One region of the Streptomyces sp. NBC_01257 genome, then DNA from elsewhere that is predicted to be linked to it. Evidence: riboswitches for the same ligand, from Rfam matches in the RefSeq annotation. Region 1 holds a riboswitch; the other holds the start of a gene.
The links. A riboswitch is a leader RNA that binds a small molecule or an ion and turns the genes downstream of it on or off. The one in region 1 is predicted to bind cyclic di-AMP.
Positions count from the first base shown of each region.

Region 1 (9,096 bases):
CCGTCCGGGAAGACGTAGGCGTCGATGAACTCGTCCACGTGGTAGGCGGACTCGTCCTTCTCCGGGCGGCGGGCGATCTGGTGGTTGAGGAGCCGCCCGCCGGGCCTGAGGAGTGCGTAGAGGTCGTCGGCGTACTCGCGGTAGCGGACGGAGCCGACGTGCTCGGCCATGCCGATCGAGGAGATGGCGTCGTACGGGCCGTCCCTGACGTCCCGGTAGTCCTGGACCCGGATCTCGATCCGGTCGGTCAGCCCTTCCTCCGCGATGCGCTTCCTGGCGAAGGCGGCCTGCTCCACGGAGAGGGTCACTCCGGTGACCCGGGCGCCGTACTCGCGGGCGGCGTGGATGGCCATGGAGCCCCAGCCGCAGCCGACGTCCAGGAGGCGGTCGCCCTCCTTCAGGGCGAGCTTGCGGCAGACCAGGTCGAGCTTGTCGCGCTGGGCGTCCTCAAGGGTCCCGCCGTCCTCCCAGTAGGCGCAGGAGTAGACCATGGACGGGCCGAGGACCAGTGCGTAGAAGTCATTGCCCACGTCGTAGTGGTGGCTGATGGCCTCCTTGTCGCGGCGCTTGGTGTGCAGGGTGCCGGTGCGGCGCCGTACCTCCTCGGGCGGCGGCGGGGGCGGCGGCCAGGGGCCGGCCAGTTGCACCAGCCCCTTGGCGGCGGCCCGCAGCTTCGGGTCGCGGACGGGGTGGACGCTGTCCTTGGCGTCGGCCCCGCGGTCCCAGATCAGCCCGGCCATCAGGTCCAGGGCCGCGTACAGATCGCCTTCGATGTCGAGCTCGCCGGCCACCCAGGCGCGGGCCAGGCCCAGTTCGCCCGGCTTCCACAGCAGGCGGCGCAGGGCACGGCGGTTCCTGATGACGAGGACGGGGGCACCGGGCGGTCCGGATTCGCTGCCGTCCCAGGCCCGGATGCGGACCGGTAGGGGTTCTCCCAGCAACTCCTGGGCGAGAGCGGTCAGCCGCGACGCGGCGTCTGCCATGGCGCACACCTCCGTGATGGTGTTTCCCGACGTGCCCGGACATGCCCACACATGTCTCGGACCACGCCCCGGCACCCTTGGCGCCAAGGCGAGGTACACCCCCCACAACAGTTTCCGGCGGCCGGGCCATCCCGCTACCGCGCAATGGAACGGCAAAATACTTGTACGGCACATGCATCCGCCGGGGGTCCGGCCCGCACCCCTTCCCGCTGACCACCGTGCCGACCTGCGCCGATACGCCGAAGGGGCCGTCCGCACCACGGATGGCGGACGGCCCCTTCGGGCGTTGTGCGACGTACCTGAAACGAATCCGGGAGCTAGGAGGCCTTGGCCTTCTCGCCCACGGGCTTGGCGGCGGCGGGGGCCGGGGCGGGCTTGGCGGCCTCGTAGAACTCCTCGCGGGGAGTCTCCATGGCGCCGAGCGAGACGACCTCGCGCTTGAGGAACATCGCCAGGGTCCAGTCGGCGAAGATCCGGATCTTGCGGTTCCAGGTCGGCATCGCCATGCCGTGGTAGCCACGGTGCATGTACCAGGCGAGACGGCCCTTGAGCTTGATCTTCACCTTGCCCATGACGATCATCGCGACGCCCTTGTGCAGGCCGAGACCGGCGACCGCACCCTTGTTGGCGTGGCTGTAGTCGCCCTGCGGGAAGCCGCGCATCCCGGAGATGACGTTGTCACCGAGGACCTTGGCCTGACGCAGCGCGTGCTGGGCGTTCGGCGGGCACCAGGCGTTCGGGTTGCCGGCCTTGCGGCCGACCATGTCCGGAACCTGGGCGTTGTCGCCCGCGGCCCAGATGTAGTCGGTGCCCTGCACCTGGAGCTTCTCGGTGGTGTCGACGTGACCACGCGGACCGAGCGGCAGGCCGAAGCGGGCCAGCGCCGGGTTCGGCTTCACACCGGCCGTCCACACGATGGTGTTGGAGTCGACCTCCAGACCGTTCTTCAGCACCACGTGACCGTCGACGCAGGAGTCCATGGAGGTCGAGAGGAAGACCTCGACACCGCGGGACTCCAGGTGCTCCCGGCCCCAGGTGCCCAGCTTCGGGCCGACCTCGGGAAGGATCTTGTCGGCGGCGTCGACGAGGATGAAGCGCATGTCCTCGCGCTTCACGTTCGTGTAGTACTTCGCCGCGTCGCGGGCCATGTCCTCGACCTCGCCGATGGTCTCCGCGCCGGCGAAGCCGCCGCCCACGAAGACGAACGTCAGCGCCCTGCGGCGGACGTCCTCGTCGGTCGTGGAGTCGGCCTTGTCCAGCTGCTCCAGGACGTGGTTGCGCAGACCGATGGCCTCCTCGATGCCCTTCATGCCGATGCCCTGCTCGGCAAGGCCGGGGATCGGGAAGGTACGGGAGACGGCGCCCATCGCGATGACCAGGTAGTCGAAGGGCAGCTCGTAGGCCTCGCCGACGAGCGGCGCAACCGTGGCGACCTTGCGGTCCTGGTCGATGGTCGTGACTCGGCCGGTGAGGACCTCAGCCTTGGGCAGCACGCGTCGCAGCGGGACGACGACATGCCGAGGCGAGATGCTGCCGGCAGCAGCTTCGGGGAGGAAGGGCTGGTACGTCATGTACGACCGGGGGTCGACGACCGTGACGGTCGCCTCTCCATAGCGCATCTTCTTCAGGATGCGCCGAGCTGCGTACAGGCCTACGTACCCACCGCCTACTACGAGGATCCTGGGACGCTCCGTGGTGCTCATGCCATCGAGTATCCACCCCCCTCGGGGGGCACGCTCGTGAGCCCCTTCACAAGGTATGGCCCACCCTCTGCTACACTTCGCCGCCCACGTGACCCAGGTCATGACCCAGCAGGGGAACCACGACACCCCGGCGAACGTTGTTCACCGCTTGTGAGCTGGCCCTTGAGCCGCCGGGCACGGTGGACCACCACGCGGATTCACATACCCGCAACGCGCCCGGAACCCTCCCGCATCCGGGGCGCGGGACCCCGCACACCCTCCCGCAGGCCCGTTCGGAGCAGAAGTCCGCCCCCAGGGACCGAATTCCTTGTGAAGAAGTTCACGAACTTCGTCGCGCCGTGTCCCCGAAGGCACCCCCCGGGTGGCCCCGGGCCTCTCAAAAGTGCAGGCCGGAGTGCGTATGAGCAAGGCCCCCCGACGCCCCCGAAGGGCCCCTAACGGGCCGCGTAGAAGGCGATGCCGTCCAGAATGTCGTGCTCACTGACCACGACCTCACGGGCCCCGGCCCGCTCCATCAGGGCCAGCAGGATCAGCGCCCCGGAGGTGATCACGTCGACCCGCCCCGGGTGCATCGCGCCGATCGCCGCACGCTCGGCGTGGGTCGAGGCGAGGAGCCGCCCGGTGATCTCCCGGACCTGCTCCAGCGAGATCCGGGAGTGGTGGATCGCCCCGGAGTCGTACGCGTCGAGACCCAGCGCGATGGCGGCCACCGTGGTGACCGTCCCGGCGAGGCCGACGAGCGTGCCCGCCGAACCGAGCGGAACGGTCTCCTCGGCCAGGTCCAGAGCGGCCTCGACGTCCGCCCGGATCGCGTCGGCCTGCGCGGCCGTGGGCGGGTCGACGACCGCACCGTCCCGCACGAGGTGCCGCTCCGTCATCCGGACGCAGCCGATGTCCACGGACCGCGCGGCCCGCACCCGGTCATCGCCGACGACGAACTCGGTGGAGCCGCCGCCGATGTCCACGACGAGATACGGCTTCGCGAGGTCGTCGCGCCCGGCGAGCTCCTTGGTGGCCCCGTCGAACGAGAACGCGGCCTCCTGGTCACCACTGATCACCTCGGGCTCGACGCCCAGGATGTCCAGCACCCCGCGGACGAAGTCGTCCCTGTTCTCGGCATCCCGGGAGGCGGAGGTGGCGACGAAACGGATCCGCTCCGCACCGTGCTCCTTGATCACCTCCGCGTACCGCCGGCACGCGGCGAAGGTCCGCTCCAGCGCCTCGGGGGCGAGCCGGCCGGTCCGGTCGACGCCCTGGCCCAGCCGGACGATCTCCATCCGCCGGTCCAGCTCGACGAGCTCCCCCGTACCGGGGTCGGCGTCCGCGACCAGCAGACGGATCGAGTTGGTACCGCAGTCGATGGCAGCTACACGCGTCATGAGAACTCCAGAATCCAGCGAGCGGGGCCCGAGAGCGGAGCCCCCGTCCAGGCCCCTCCGGCGATTGAGGAACGGAGGGGCCAGGGGCAGCGCCACCATCCAAGCCCCTCCGGCGATTGAGGAGCGGGGGTCCGGGGGCAGCGCCCCCGGGTACGGACCGTCAGCCCTCGTCCGGCGCGCCGCACGGCGAGACGCACGGCCCCTTGCGCCACCACTCCGGCAGCATCGCGATCGCCTCGTCCCCGAGCGGGTTCACCCCCGGCCCGGCGGCCAGCGAGTGCCCCACGAGCACGTGCAGACACTTCACCCGGTCCGGCATGCCACCCGCGCTCGGGAAGCCCTCCAGCACCTCGATCGCGTCACGCCGCGCGATGTAGTCCTCGTGCGCGACCCGGTAGGCCGCAGCCAGCTCGGGGTCCGTACCGAGGCGCTCGGTCATCTCCTTCATGACCCCGTTCGCCTCCAGCGTGCCGATCGCGGACGCCGCACGCGGACACGTCAGGTAGAACGTCGTCGGGAACGGCGTGCCGTCCTCCAGCCGGGGCTGCGTCTCGACCACGTCCGGATTGCCGCACGGGCAGCGGTGCGCGATCGCGCGCAGGCCGCGCGGCGGGCGCCCCAGCTGCTGCTGGAACGCGGCGATGTCCGCGTCCGTGGGCGCGGTGGACTCGGTCTGGGGAGGGGGCGTTTCCATGCCTGCCTAGGGTCTGATCGGACTGCTCGAACTGCGGTTCTGCAGATGTACGGAAGGGGGCGCGGCTCAGCCGCGGTCGGCGCTGTCGACGCCGTCCCAGAGGTTGGAGTGCCAGGGCCGGTCGGTCTCCTCCGGCTTCCCGTTGCGCTCCTTGACCGAGTCGGGGTCGACCACGGTGTAGCCGGTCTCCCCGGGAAGAAGGTAGTGCAGGTGCTCGCGGGCCAGCCGCTTGACGTAGGCATCGTCCTGGAGCCGCGCCTTCTCGTCGCGCAGCTCCTCGGTTCGGGCCTCGGCCTCCTGCGCCAGCCGCTCCTGGTCGGCGATCTCGTCGCGCTGCGACACGTACTGACGCATCGGGTACGCGAGCGCGACGACCAGTGAGCACACCACCAGGGCCAGGAAGGCCGCCCGGCCGGTGAGCCGGGAGCGGCGTGCCTGGCGGCGGTTCTGGGACCGGTAGACGCGGGCCGCGGTCTGCTCGCCGAGCAGCCGCAGCCGGGTCGCGGTGGAGAACCGGTCCCGGTCCTTCGCGGCCATGTCTCCGCCTCCCCATTACGCACGTCCGTCCCCGCACACGGTACGGGACCGAGTGCGGGGACGGACGGAGGCCGGGGCACTTGACCCCGCCGGGCTTTACCGGGCCTGCTGTGCGGTCAGCCCTTGAAGCGCGGGAACGCCGAGCGGCCGGCGTACACCGCGGCGTCGTCGAGGATCTCCTCGATGCGCAGCAGCTGGTTGTACTTGGCGACACGGTCCGAGCGGGCCGGGGCGCCGGTCTTGATCTGGCCGCAGTTCACGGCGACCGCGAGGTCGGCGATGGTGACGTCCTCGGTCTCGCCGGAGCGGTGCGACATCATGCACTTGAAGCCGTTGCGCTGGGCCAGCTCGACGGCGTCCAGGGTCTCGGTCAGCGAACCGATCTGGTTGACCTTGACGAGCAGGGCGTTGGCGGAGCCCTCCTCGATGCCGCGGGCCAGGCGCTCCGGGTTGGTGACGAAGAGGTCGTCGCCGACGATCTGCACCTTGGCGCCGAGCTTGTCGGTGATGACCTTCCAGCCGGCCCAGTCGTCCTCGTACAGCGGGTCCTCGATGGAGACCAGCGGGTACGCGGAGACGAGCTCCTCGTAGTACTCGGTCATCTCGGCGGCCGAGCGGGACTTGCCCTCGAACTCGTACTTGCCGTCCTTGTAGAACTCCGAGGCGGCGACGTCGAGCGCGAGCGCGATGTCCTTGCCCGGGGCGTAACCGGCCTCCTTGATGGCCTCGACGATGAGGTCGAGGGCCGCGCGGTTCGACTCCAGGTTCGGCGCGAAGCCGCCCTCGTCGCCGAGGCCGGTGGACAGGCCCTTGGTCTTCAGGACCTTCTTCAGCGTGTGGTAGACCTCGGCGCCCCAGCGCAGGGCCTCGGAGAAGGACTCCGCGCCGATCGGCGCGATCATGAACTCCTGGATGTCCACGTTGGAGTCGGCGTGCGACCCACCGTTGAGGATGTTCATCATCGGGACGGGCAGCAGGTGCGCGTTCGGGCCACCGAGGTAGCGGAACAGCGGCAGGTCCGAGGCCTCGGAGGCGGCGTGGGCGACGGCGAGCGAGACGCCGAGGATGGCGTTGGCGCCGAGCGAGCCCTTGTTCTCGGTGGCGTCCAGGTCGAACATCGCCTGGTCGATCAGCCGCTGCTCGGTCGCGTCGTAGCCGACGAGCTCCGGGCCGATCTGCTCGATCACGGCGAGGACGGCCTTCTCGACGCCCTTGCCCTGGTAGCGGTTGGGGTCTCCGTCGCGAAGCTCAATGGCCTCGAACGCACCGGTGGAGGCGCCGGACGGGACGGCAGCACGGCCCGTGCTGCCGTCGTCGAGGCCAACCTCGACCTCGACCGTGGGGTTTCCGCGGGAGTCGAGGATTTCCCGGGCTACGACGACGTCGATGGACGGCACGAGGCATCTCCTTCTGGGATATGACGCTGGTTGTGCAGGGTCACTTTGGCCTTGCGACAAGAGCCTAACCGGCCCGGCCGCCTCAGTCGGCCGACCGCCCGTCCCCTGGGACGAAAAAGGACCCAAGGGCAGGCATAGCAGGGCAAAGCTCCAGAAATTTACTGGCAAGTAACTACAACAGTTGAACGATCAGCGCCGAAACCGGCCGACCCCGGCCCGGCACGCACGGGGGGAAGGTGCGCGCCGGGCCGGGGCGGCCGGAGTGTTCAGCGAGGAGAGATCGCGACTACTTCGTCAGGTGGAGCTGCTGGCCCGGGTAGATCAGGTCGGCGTCCTTGACGATGTCCTTGTTCAGCTCGAAGAGGTGCTTCCAGCCACCCTCGACCTTGTGGTCGGCGGCGATCTCGCTCAGGGAGTCACCGGTGACGACCTTGTACTCGCCGTCACCCTTCTTGACCTTCTTGCCGGTCGGGGTGGTGACCGTCTTCGACTCGGCCTTGGGGGCGGTCGAACGGTCCGAGCGGTTGGTGGCGGGGGCCTCGGTGCGCTCGGCCTTCTTCGGCTCGGCCTGCTTCGGCGCGGCCTCGGTCTTCGGCGCGGCCTCCGTCTTGGCGGCGGAGGAGCCGGTGTCGACGCCCGGGTCGACACCGTCGTTGCTCAGGTTGCCGGCACCGGCGCAGGACCAGGCGCCCGGGCCCTGCATGTCGAGGAGCTTCTCGGCGACAGCGATCTGCTGCGACTTGGTCGCCAGGTCGGCGCGGGCCGCGTACTGCGTACCGCCGGCGGCCGCCCAGCTGGACTGCGAGAACTGCAGGCCGCCGTAGTAGCCGTTGCCGGTGTTGATGGACCAGTTGCCACCGGACTCGCACTGGGCGACGGCGTCCCACGTGGACACGGAGGCGGCGGAGGCGCCGGTGGCACCCATCAGGGGCACGGCGATGGCGGCACCGGTGACACCGGCGAGCGTGGCGATACGGACGGCCTTGGACGGGCGACGGTGCTTGTTGCCCTTGCTGTTGAGCAGCATCGAGACTTCTCCTCACCGACGCCTACGAGGTGAGCTGTCGGGTTCGGGCCAAGTGAGTTGCCCGGTCGTGCGTCCTAGCGCACGACTTAACCCCTAGCCGTTCCCGATGCGTCGCGTTCGACGACCGGGCCCGGCGCCTACCTGGGTCCCCCGCTCCTGCCTACGGCGCTTTACGCGTCTGTTCCCTTCGACCGACGGCAGGATTCGGCGTGACGGTCGACGGGGCCCGCGGTGCGAGCGGTTCCGACCGTAAACACACGCAACCCCCACATTCAAAGATGGACATACCGGATAAACAGCCCTTACTTGCATCCGAAGAACGACTGTTTCCGCAGGTGGGAACGGATGCGGGCGGACCTCCCGGACAAGACACGCCAGTTCACGCAAAGAGACCCATGTCTCACTTAGTCGAAAGTGGGACATAGGCCTCTTAACTACCCCAGTTTTCAGGGTGTTTTCAGCTGATCATCAGACTGCGCTCATTCGGCCTTCACGCCGAGATCGAGGCTCTGGCCAGGCAGGATGAGGTCCGGATCGGACCCCACCTCGGCCTTGTTGGCCTCGTACAGCGCGGCCCAGCCGCCGGACAGCTTCTGTGCATCAGCAATGGCCCACAGGTTGTCGCCGGCGCGGACGGTGTACGTCCCGTCGGCGGCCGGGGCGCCCGTGTCGCGTGCGTCACCACTGCCGCGCGAGGCATGCCGCCCCGAGTCCCGGTCACTGCCGCCACCGGTCTGCCGCGTCTCCTCGGGGGCCGGAGCGCCGCGGTGCTTGCCGCTCTTCTCCTTCGCCGGGTCCGAGGCGTCGTCCGAGGGCGTGGTGGACGGCGTGGCGGACGGGGACGCCGAGGCGTCCGCCTTCCCGCCGCCGTCCGTCGCGTCGTCGGTCGCGTCGTCCGCCGAGTCCGACGGGTTCATCGCATCACCGGCCGCGTCACCGGCCGCGTCGTCCGACGCACCGGTCCCCGCGGACGGGTCCGTGTCCGCGGACGGGTCGGTGCTGCCGGACGGCTCGGGGGAGGGCGTGGTGCCCGGGTCCACACCCGGCAGGCCGCTGTCCGCGACGAGACCGGAGATGACCGCACAGCTGGGCCACGCCTTCGGCCCCTGGTCCTCCAGGACCTTCTCCGCCACGGCGATCTGCTGCGAGCGGCTGGCGAGGTCGGCACGCTCGGCGTACGACTCGCCGCCGTACGACTTCCAGACCTCCTGCGAGAACTGCAGGCCGCCGTAGTAGCCGTTGCCGAGGTCGGCGCTCCACATGCCGCCGCTCTCGCACTCGGCCACCCGGTCCCAGGTCGAGGCGTCTGCGGCGTGCGCGCCCGCCGCGCCGAGCAGCGGGATGGCGATGGCGGAACCGGTCACGCCTGCGGCGAC
Region 1 covers NZ_CP108472.1:3,737,568-3,746,663, forward strand. The annotation lists gene OG408_RS15855 (cyclopropane-fatty-acyl-phospholipid synthase family protein) at 1-983, opposite strand, end outside; gene OG408_RS15860 (NAD(P)/FAD-dependent oxidoreductase) at 1,301-2,686, opposite strand; gene OG408_RS15865 (Ppx/GppA phosphatase family protein) at 3,121-4,065, opposite strand; gene OG408_RS15870 (DUF501 domain-containing protein) at 4,226-4,759, opposite strand; gene OG408_RS15875 (FtsB family cell division protein) at 4,826-5,296, opposite strand; gene eno (phosphopyruvate hydratase) at 5,413-6,693, opposite strand; gene OG408_RS15885 (transglycosylase family protein) at 6,980-7,720, opposite strand; cyclic di-AMP (ydaO/yuaA leader) riboswitch at 7,725-7,898, opposite strand; gene OG408_RS15890 (transglycosylase family protein) at 8,200-9,096, opposite strand, start outside.

Region 2 (9,096 bases), 4.3 Mb from region 1:
TGCGCAGCAAGGGCGGCCTCTCCGGCTATCCCTCCCGCGAGGAGTCCGAGCACGACGTCATCGAGAACTCGCACGCCTCCACCGTGCTCGGCTGGGCCGACGGGCTCGCCAAGGCGAACGAGGTGCTGGGCCGCCCCGACCACGTCGTCGCGGTCATCGGCGACGGGGCCCTGACCGGTGGCATGGCCTGGGAGGCGCTGAACAACATCGCCGCCGCCGGAGACCGGCCGCTGATCATCGTCGTCAACGACAACGAACGCTCCTACGCCCCGACCATCGGCGGCCTCGCCGACCACCTGGCGACCCTGCGCACCACCGACGGCTACGAGCGCTTCCTCTCCTGGGGCAAGGGCGTCCTGCAGCAGACCCCCGTCATCGGGCAGCCGCTGTACGAGTCGCTGCACGGGGCCAAGAAGGGGTTCAAGGACACCTTCGCCCCGCAGGGCATGTTCGAGGACCTCGGGCTGAAGTACGTCGGACCGGTCGACGGGCACGACACCGCCGCCGTCGAGTCCGCGCTCCAGCGCGCGAAACGCTTCCACGGGCCCGTGCTCGTGCACTGCATCACGGAGAAGGGCCGCGGCTACGCCCCCGCCCTGGAGGACGACGCCGACCGTTTCCACACCGTCGGCGCGATGGACCCGCTGACCTGTGCCCCGCTCACCCCGGCGGCCGGTCCCTCCTGGACCTCCGTGTTCGGTGACGAGATCGCCGCGATCGGCGCGGAGCGGCCGGACGTCGTCGCGATCACGGCGGCGATGCTGCACCCCGTCGGACTGACGAAGTTCGCCGAGACGTTCCCCGACCGGGTCTGGGACGTGGGGATCGCCGAGCAGCACGCGACCGTATCGGCCGCCGGACTCGCCACCGGGGGACTGCACCCGGTCGTCGCCGTCTACGCCACCTTCCTCAACCGGGCCTTCGACCAGCTCCTGATGGACGTCGCCCTGCACAGGTGCGGCGTGACGTTCGTCCTCGACCGCGCCGGGATCACCGGAACGGACGGGGCCTCCCACAACGGCATGTGGGACCTGTCCCTGCTCCAGGTCGTGCCCGGGCTCCGGATCGCGGCCCCCCGCGACGCCGACCAGCTGCGGGCCGAGCTGCGCGAGGCCGTCGACATCGACGACGCGCCCACCCTGATCCGGTTCCCGAAGGAGTCGGTGGGGGAGCCGGTACCCGCCCTCGGCAGGGTCGGCGGCATGGACGTCCTGCACCGCGCGGAGGAGGCCGATGTGCTGCTCGTCGCGGTCGGGGTGATGGCCGCCGTCTGTCTCCAGGCCGCCGACCTGCTGGCCGGCGGCGGAATCCGCTGCACCGTGGTGGATCCGCGCTGGGTCAAGCCGGTCGACGCGGAACTGGCCCCGCTCGCCGCGCGGCACCGGCTCGTCGCCGTCGTCGAGGACAACAGCCGGGCCGGAGGCGTCGGCTCGGCCGTCGGGCAGGCGCTGCGGGACGCCGGGGTCGACGTACCGCTGCGCACGTTCGGCATTCCCGAGCAGTTCCTGGCCCACGGCAAACGGGCCGAGGTCCTGGCCGACATCGGACTCACCCCGGTCGAGATCGCGGGCCGGATCAGCGCCGCACTGGCCGCCAGGGAAGCGGCCACGGGCAAGGGGCGGCACACCCAGGGCAACGGTCACAAGGAGAGCGGGGCATGAACGACGACGGGCCCAAGGGCTTCGATCTGGCACAGCTCCTCGCGGAGCGCGGCGCCGAACGCTACGAGCTGCACACCAAGCACCTCAACCACCAGCTCCCGCGCATGCTGCACACCATCGGCTTCGACAAGGTCTACGAACGGGCCGAGGGTGCGCACTTCTGGGACGCGGAGGGCAACGACTACCTGGACATGCTCGCCGGCTTCGGGGTGATGGGGCTCGGCCGGCACCACCCCGTCGTACGCAAGGCGCTGCACGACGTCCTGGACGCCTCGCTCGCCGACCTCACCCGCTTCGACTGCCAGCCCCTGCCGGGCCTGCTGGCCGAGAAGCTGCTCACGCACAGCCCGCACCTGGACCGGGTGTTCTTCGGGAACAGCGGTACGGAAGCGGTGGAGACGGCCCTCAAGTTCGCCCGGTACGCCACCGGGAAGCCGAGGATCCTGTACTGCACGCACGCCTTCCACGGGCTGACCACCGGATCCCTCTCGGTCAACGGCGAGGACGGATTCCGTGACGGCTTCGCCCCGCTGCTGCCCGACACCGCCATCGAGCTCGGTGACCTCGACGGCCTGCGCCGTGAGCTCAGGCGCGGCGACGTGGCCGGGCTGGTCGTCGAGCCGATCCAGGGCAAGGGGGTGCACGCCTCGCCGCCCGGCTTCCTGCGGGAGGCCCAGGAACTGCTGCACAAGCACAAGGCACTGCTCATCGCGGACGAGGTGCAGACCGGTCTGGGCAGGACCGGGGACTTCTACGCGTACCAGCACGAGGACGGGGTGGAACCGGACCTGGTCTGTGTCGCCAAGGCGCTCTCCGGCGGATATGTGCCGGTCGGGGCGACGTTCGGCAAGGACTGGATCTTCAAACGCGTCTACTCCTCGATGGACCGGGTCCTGGTCCACTCGGCGAGCTTCGGATCCAACGCCCAGGCGATGGCGGCCGGACTCGCGGTCCTCTCGGTGATGGAGGACGAGGAGACGGTGGCGCACGCCCGGCGCATCGGCGACCTGCTGCGCGAACGGCTGGCGGCGCTGGTCGACCGGTACGAGCTGCTGCACGAGGTGCGCGGGCGCGGGCTGATGATCGGCATCGAGTTCGGCCGGCCCACGTCACTGAAGCTGCGCAGCCGCTGGACCATGCTGCAGGCGGCCCGCAAGGGGCTCTTCGCGCAGATGGTGGTCGTGCCGCTCCTCCAGAAGCACCGGATCCTGACGCAGGTCTCCGGCGACCACCTGGAAGTGATCAAGCTGATTCCGCCGCTGGTGATCGACGAGGCGGACGTGGACCGTTTCGTGGCCGCGTTCACGGCCGTCATGGACGACGCGCACAGTGGCGGCGGGCTGATGTGGGACTTCGGCCGGACCCTGGTGAAGCAGGCCGTCGCCAACCGCTGACCGGCCGGATGGTGGTTTTGCCTCGGAGGCAAGAAATTTGCCTCCGAGGAAAGATCCTGGCCCAATGGAGGCATGAATCCTCCAGAAGGAGGGGCGGCCGATGAGCTGCCCGGGGTCGCACCGCGCCTGCGCGATCTGCGCCGCAGCCGTGGTCTCACCCTGGAGACCGCCGCCCAGCGGGCCGGGCTCTCGCCGGCTCACCTCTCCCGGCTCGAAACGGGCCGGCGGCAGCCCTCGCTGCCGATGCTGCTCGGTCTCGCCAGGATCTACGGTACGACGGTCTCCGAGCTGCTCGGCGAGGTCCCCCCGGAACGTGACGCGATCGTCCGCGGCCGCAGGTTCGAGGGCGCCGAGGCCGACGGCTGGATGTACCAGCAGGCCGGCGGTTCCGGCCGTGCGATGCAGGCGCTGCGGGTCCGGGTCCCGCACGGCGCCCAGGGCGACCTGGTGCGCGTCCATCCCGGCGAGGAGTGGCTGTACGTCCTGGCCGGGCACCTCCGGGTGACCCTCGGGGAGACCGTGCACGACCTCGCACCCGGGGACAGCGCGCACTTCGACTCGCTCACCCCGCACCGGATCGCGGCCCTGGACCACGACGGTGCCGAGCTGCTCTTCGTCCACACCCTGCTGCAGAGCCCCGCCGCCGAGCTGTGCCTCGGCAGCGGGATCCACCGACGCTGAGGCGCCGTCCCCGCCACCGGCCCACCGGCCGCCAGAGAGGACTTCTCATGTCCGATTCCGAGAACTACGACCCGCTCGGCCCGGGCCGGCCCAAGAACTACGACCCGCAGGAGAAGAAGATGCCCCGCGGGCTCGTCATCAGGCTCTTCGCCTATCTGGTGGCCGGGCACGTCATCGCGGGCTTCCTCTACCTGCTGTTCGCGGTGGGGATGCACAACCAGTAGGCGGGGGCCCGGCGGACCGCCTAGGCCTCGTCGAGCAGGCGCTCGCGCAGCCGCTCCCGGGTCTCGGGAGTGATCTTCAGGCCGTCGGAGAGGTAGCGCTCGGTGCTGCCCCAGGTCTCGTCGATGGTGGCGAAGGACGCGGCCAGGTAGTCGGGGTGGGCGCCGAAGAGCGGATTGAGCAGCTCCATCACCTCGGGCGACATGCCGGCGGGGGAGGTGTCGCTGCGGGTGACCTTGTAGCGGCGGTGTGCGTCGTTGGACTTGAGGTAGTCGCCCTCGATGGCCTCGCGCTCGACGCCGACGGCCAGCAGGGACACCGCGATCGAGATCCCCGCGCGGTCCTTGCCCGCGGCGCAGTGCATCAGAGCAGGCATGCTGTCCTCGGCCAGGGCGTGCAGCACCCGGCTGTGCTCGGCCGTGCGGTCCAGGATGATCCGGCGGTAGGAGGCGACCATGCGGTGCGTCCCCTTGCCGTCGGCGAGGATCGACCGCAGCTCGTCCATGTTGCCGTCGCGCACCATCCGCCAGAACTCCGCGCCGTCCGCCGGGTCGCTGAGCGGAATGCTCACGTTGCGGACGCCCGGCAGCTCGACGTCCAGGCCGTCCAGCTTGTGGTCGGCGACGTTGCGGAAGTCGAAGACGGTGTGCAGCCCCAGGGTCCCGAGGAACGCGGCGTCCTCGGCCGTGGCGTGCGCCAGGTGGCCACTGCGGTAGAGCCGCCCGAACCGCACCCGGCGGCCGTCCGAGGTGGGCAGCCCGCCCACGTCACGGAAATTGCGGACACCCGCCAGCTCGGGCTCCGTCGACGGGGTCTGCGGCAGCTGCTGCGTCACGGTCACTCCTGGAGGCTCTGCCACCGGCGCGTGTCGCCGACGGGTCCACTCTCGTGACGATACGACATTGATTCCTCGGACAATCATCTCGGTCACGCCCCCGTTTCGCGCCTGCTCCGACCCCTCGCGCGGGGGTCGGTCCCGGGTGGATGTCCCGATCGGGGGAGGGCGGTGGGCATGACATGTCCGTATTGAGGCATTTAGTCGAACATGCCCCGCTTATGCGGGAGATGATGACCCTCTCGTGAGCGGGATCATATCCGTGACGGTGTGTGGTGATGCCGCGGTGGGGTAGTCCGTGCACCGCGCGGAAAGCCAAGATCCGTAATCCACGGAGTGTGACCGGAATTCCGCACCGAATTTCCGGCCCGGAATCCGATGAGGAACCCGTGGCTTGTTTCCGCCGTCCCGGCTCGCTTACGTTCGCTGTCAATCCGGACGGACCGCCTAATCCTGCCGCCGTCCGGAATTCGCACCCACTCACCGCGTGGCAGGAGCGGGGGAACCAGGTAAGCCGCCGACCGGGTAATCCGGCCGGCTCGGGGTGAAGTCGCGCCAGTCGCGACCGGACATCTCCAGTCCGAACCCGACAGCTCACCTCGCAGGCGCCGGAGAGGAAAACCTTCATGCCCATATCGGGTAAGCACCGCCGTCCCAAGTCCAGCACCATCGCCCGTGGCGTCGTCGTCGCGAGTGCCGGCGGAGCCGTCATCGCGCTTCCGCTGCTCGGCGCCACCGGTGCCAACGCCGCGGAGCAGGCCGCTCCCGCGACCTCGAAGTCGGCCGCCGCCACGCACGCCACCCCGGCCAAGCCGGTGGCGAAGGAGCAGGCCGGCTCCAGGACGTACTCCGTGGTCTCCGGCGACTACCTCTCGAAGATCGCCGCCCAGCACAAGCTCAAGGGCGGCTGGGAGAAGCTGTACCAGGACAACCGCAAGGTCGTCGGCGACGACCCGAGCCTGATCTTCCCGGGCATGAAGCTGACGCTCGGCGGCAAGTCCGCGGCGCAGACCTCCACCGGCGCCACCACCCCGTCGAAGGCCCCCTCCAAGGCCCCGGCGAAGACCGAGACGAAGGCCTCCACGGTCTCCAACTCGTCCTCCTCCGACGCCTCCTCCTCCAAGGAGACCTCGGCCCCGGCGACCCAGAGCGACAGCTCCGGCTACGTCCACCCGGTCCCGGGCAACCACACCACCGCCTACCGTGCCTCCGGCGCCAGCTGGTCCAGCGGCAGCCACACCGGCATCGACTTCCCCGTCGCCACCGGCACGAGCGTGAAGGCCATCACCTCCGGCACCGTCGTCACCGCCGGCTGGGGCGGCGCGTACGGCAACGAGGTCGTCATCAAGCACGCCGACGGCCACTACTCGCAGTACGGCCACATGTCCTCGCTCTCCGTCTCGGCGGGCCAGACCGTGACCGCGGGCCAGCAGGTCGGCCTCTCCGGCGCCACCGGCAACGCCACCGGCCCGCACCTCCACTTCGAGGTCCGCACGGGCCCGGCGTACGGCTCGGACATCGACCCGATCGCCTACCTGGCGTCGCACGGGATCAACGTCTGATCCAGCAACACCGGTCCGGTGATCCGGGCCTGAGCAATGCATAGAGGGACGGTGTGCGGCGGCGCACCGTCCCTCTGCTTATTCCCCCTTTACCAAAAACTGACCGGGTGGTCTATCTCACCACCCGTCAACCCCTTATTACGGTCGCGTAGGTCACATTCGGCGGTGCAGGATAAGCCCTTGTGGCAGACGATTCGAACAACATCCAGCAGGGCGTCAACAACAGACAGGGCGCCATCGGGTCGTACGCGGCGATTGGCGACAGCTTCACCGAGGGAGTCGGCGACCCCGGCCCGGACGGAACGTTCGTCGGCTGGGCCGACCGGTTCGCGGTACTCCTCGCGGACCAGCTCCCGGGCACCGGCGCGACGGGCGCCACGGGCCCCGCGCACGGGAATTTCCGATACGCCAATCTCGCCGTACGAGGACGCCTCCTCGACCAGATAGTCGAGGAGCAGGTGCCGCGCGCCAGGGAACTCGCCCCCGATCTGGTGAGCTTCTGCGCGGGCGGCAACGACATCATCCGGCCGGGCACCGACCCCGACGACGTGGCCGAACGCTTCGAGCGCGCGGTCGCCGAACTGACCAGGTCGGTCGGCACCGTCATGGTCACCACCGGCTTCGACACCCGCAACGTTCCCGTGCTGCGCCATCTGCGCGGCAAGATCGCCACCTACACGGCCCATGTGCGGTCCATCGCCGACCGCTACGACTGCCCCGTCCTCGACCTCTGGTCCCTGCGCTCGGTGCAGGACCGGCGGGCCTGGGACGACGACCGGCTGCACCTGTCGCCCGAGGGACACACCCGGGTCGCGCTGCGCGCCGCCCAGGTCCTCGGCCTTGACGTGCCGGCCGACCCGGACCAGGCGTGGCCGCCGCAGGTGCAGCGCGGAACATTCGAAGTACGGCGCGACGACATCCACTGGGCGCGCGAGTACCTGGTCCCGTGGATCGGCAGGCGGTTGCGCGGCGAGTCCTCGGGGGACCACGTCGGGGCCAAGCGGCCCGACCTGCTGCCTCTCTGAGGGACCCCGCTGTCCTCAGTCCCCCCGGGTACCCGGACCACCGGCCGGGGTGCCCGGGGGGACTGACGCCGGCGGGGGCGTCGCCGGTATGCGCTCCAGTACACCGCCCGCGAAGACGTCGTACAGCGGCAGCGTCTCCAGGTGCACATAGCCGATGTGGCAGTCGCAGACGGCCAGCGGGCAGGCCCGCGGCCCCAGCGCCCGGCGGTAGCTGCCGTCGTAGAGATTGCCGAGCTCGGCCCGGACGAAATGGCAGCGGCGCACCGTGCCGTCACCGTCCACCGAGATCACCGACTCACCGGTCCGGCACGGCAGACCGGCCGAGCGGTGCGGATGGCGGCTGTACGGGAACAGCGGGTCGACCGCCGTCCACCGGTCCGCCTCCTCGTCCGTGTAGGTGTGCCCCTCGGCGGCGTTGACCCAGAGGTAGACCTCGTCGGGCAGGGCCGCCCGCAGCCGCCGCGCCTCGTCGAGATGGCCGTCGAGACCGACCACCCCCACGCTGTGCCGGATCCCCAGGGACGCCAGCTCCCCGCACCGGGCGAGGAAACGCTCGTACGGTGTCTGGCCCGGGTGGTACGTGCACCAGAGCGCGATCTTGTCGCGGCCCGCCGTGCCCGCGGCGGCCAGCCACTGCGTACGGCCGCTGAGGTTCGTCTGGATCGCCACCCGGCGGATGTGCGGCAGCCGGGACAGCTCGACCAGTGCCCGGCGGTACCAGGAGCGCACCAGGCCCTCGCCCCACGGTGTGAACAGCACCGAGATCCGGTCCCCGGTCTGCGCCGCCGCCCACGCCGTGAACCGCTCCAGCGCGGCCCGGTCGGCCCGCAGCTGCTCCCGGCTGTCACGCCGCTTGGCGAACGGGCAGTAGGGGCAGTCGTAGTCGCACGACGCGAGGGGGCCGCGGTAGAGGATCGTCAGGTCCATACGGGGCTCACTTCAGCTCGTACGCGGCCATCGCGGCCCGTACGGCGGGGGAGAAGAGGTCGGGGCCCAGCGCGTCGGAGTGGGCGAGGCCCTCGGGGGACAGCCGCAGCAGGCCGCCGGCCGCCGCGCCCGCGTCGAGCCAGCCCCGGTCCCCGAACCGCGCCAGCTCCTCGGGGAAGTCCTCGTGGGGCGACGTACCGAAACGCTCGCGGTACTCGGACACGTGCAGCCCCTCGGCCTGCAGCACGGACTGCAGGAGGTGACGGCGGCGCGCCTCGTCCCCGTCGGTGAACCGTCCCACCTCCGCGTGCGAGAAGTCCTCGGTGGCGGTGTAGCCGTCGATGATCGCCCGCACCTCGCGCATCTCCACCGCGTAGTCGAAGGAGTAGTGCAGCCGCGAGGTGTACGAACGGGCGCCGCAGCCCAGGCCGATCATGCCGTCCGTCTGGCAGGCGTAGTCGTCGGGGCCGTCCGTCCGCGGGGCGTCCGCGCGGCGGAACATGCGCATCGACACCTGCTCGTAGCCGTGGGAGAGGAGATGATCGCGGCCGGCCCGGTACAGCCGCAGCCGCTGCTCGTCCCAGGCCGCGTCCGCCGCCGCCTCCCCGGCGGCCCCGAGCCGGCCCAGTCCGGTCAGCGGACGCACGTACAGCGGGTACAGATACAGCTCCTCGGGCCGCCACTCCAGAGCCGCGTCCAGTGAGGTGCGCCAGCTGCGCCCGGTCTGGCCGTCGATGCCGTAGATCAGGTCGATGTTGAGGAGCGGGATGCGGGTCTCCCTGATCAGTC
Region 2 covers NZ_CP108472.1:7,995,684-8,004,779, forward strand. The annotation lists gene dxs (1-deoxy-D-xylulose-5-phosphate synthase) at 1-1,661, shown strand, start outside; gene OG408_RS34920 (aspartate aminotransferase family protein) at 1,658-3,055, shown strand; gene OG408_RS34925 (helix-turn-helix domain-containing protein) at 3,128-3,736, shown strand; gene OG408_RS34930 (DUF6126 family protein) at 3,784-3,960, shown strand; gene OG408_RS34935 (tyrosine-protein phosphatase) at 3,981-4,793, opposite strand; cyclic di-AMP (ydaO/yuaA leader) riboswitch at 5,257-5,416, shown strand; gene OG408_RS34940 (M23 family metallopeptidase) at 5,420-6,355, shown strand; gene OG408_RS34945 (SGNH/GDSL hydrolase family protein) at 6,538-7,380, shown strand; gene OG408_RS34950 (STM4011 family radical SAM protein) at 7,396-8,307, opposite strand; gene OG408_RS34955 (STM4012 family radical SAM protein) at 8,315-9,096, opposite strand, start outside.
Region 2: another riboswitch for cyclic di-AMP. It lies ahead of OG408_RS34940 (M23 family metallopeptidase); the one in region 1 lies ahead of OG408_RS15885 (transglycosylase family protein).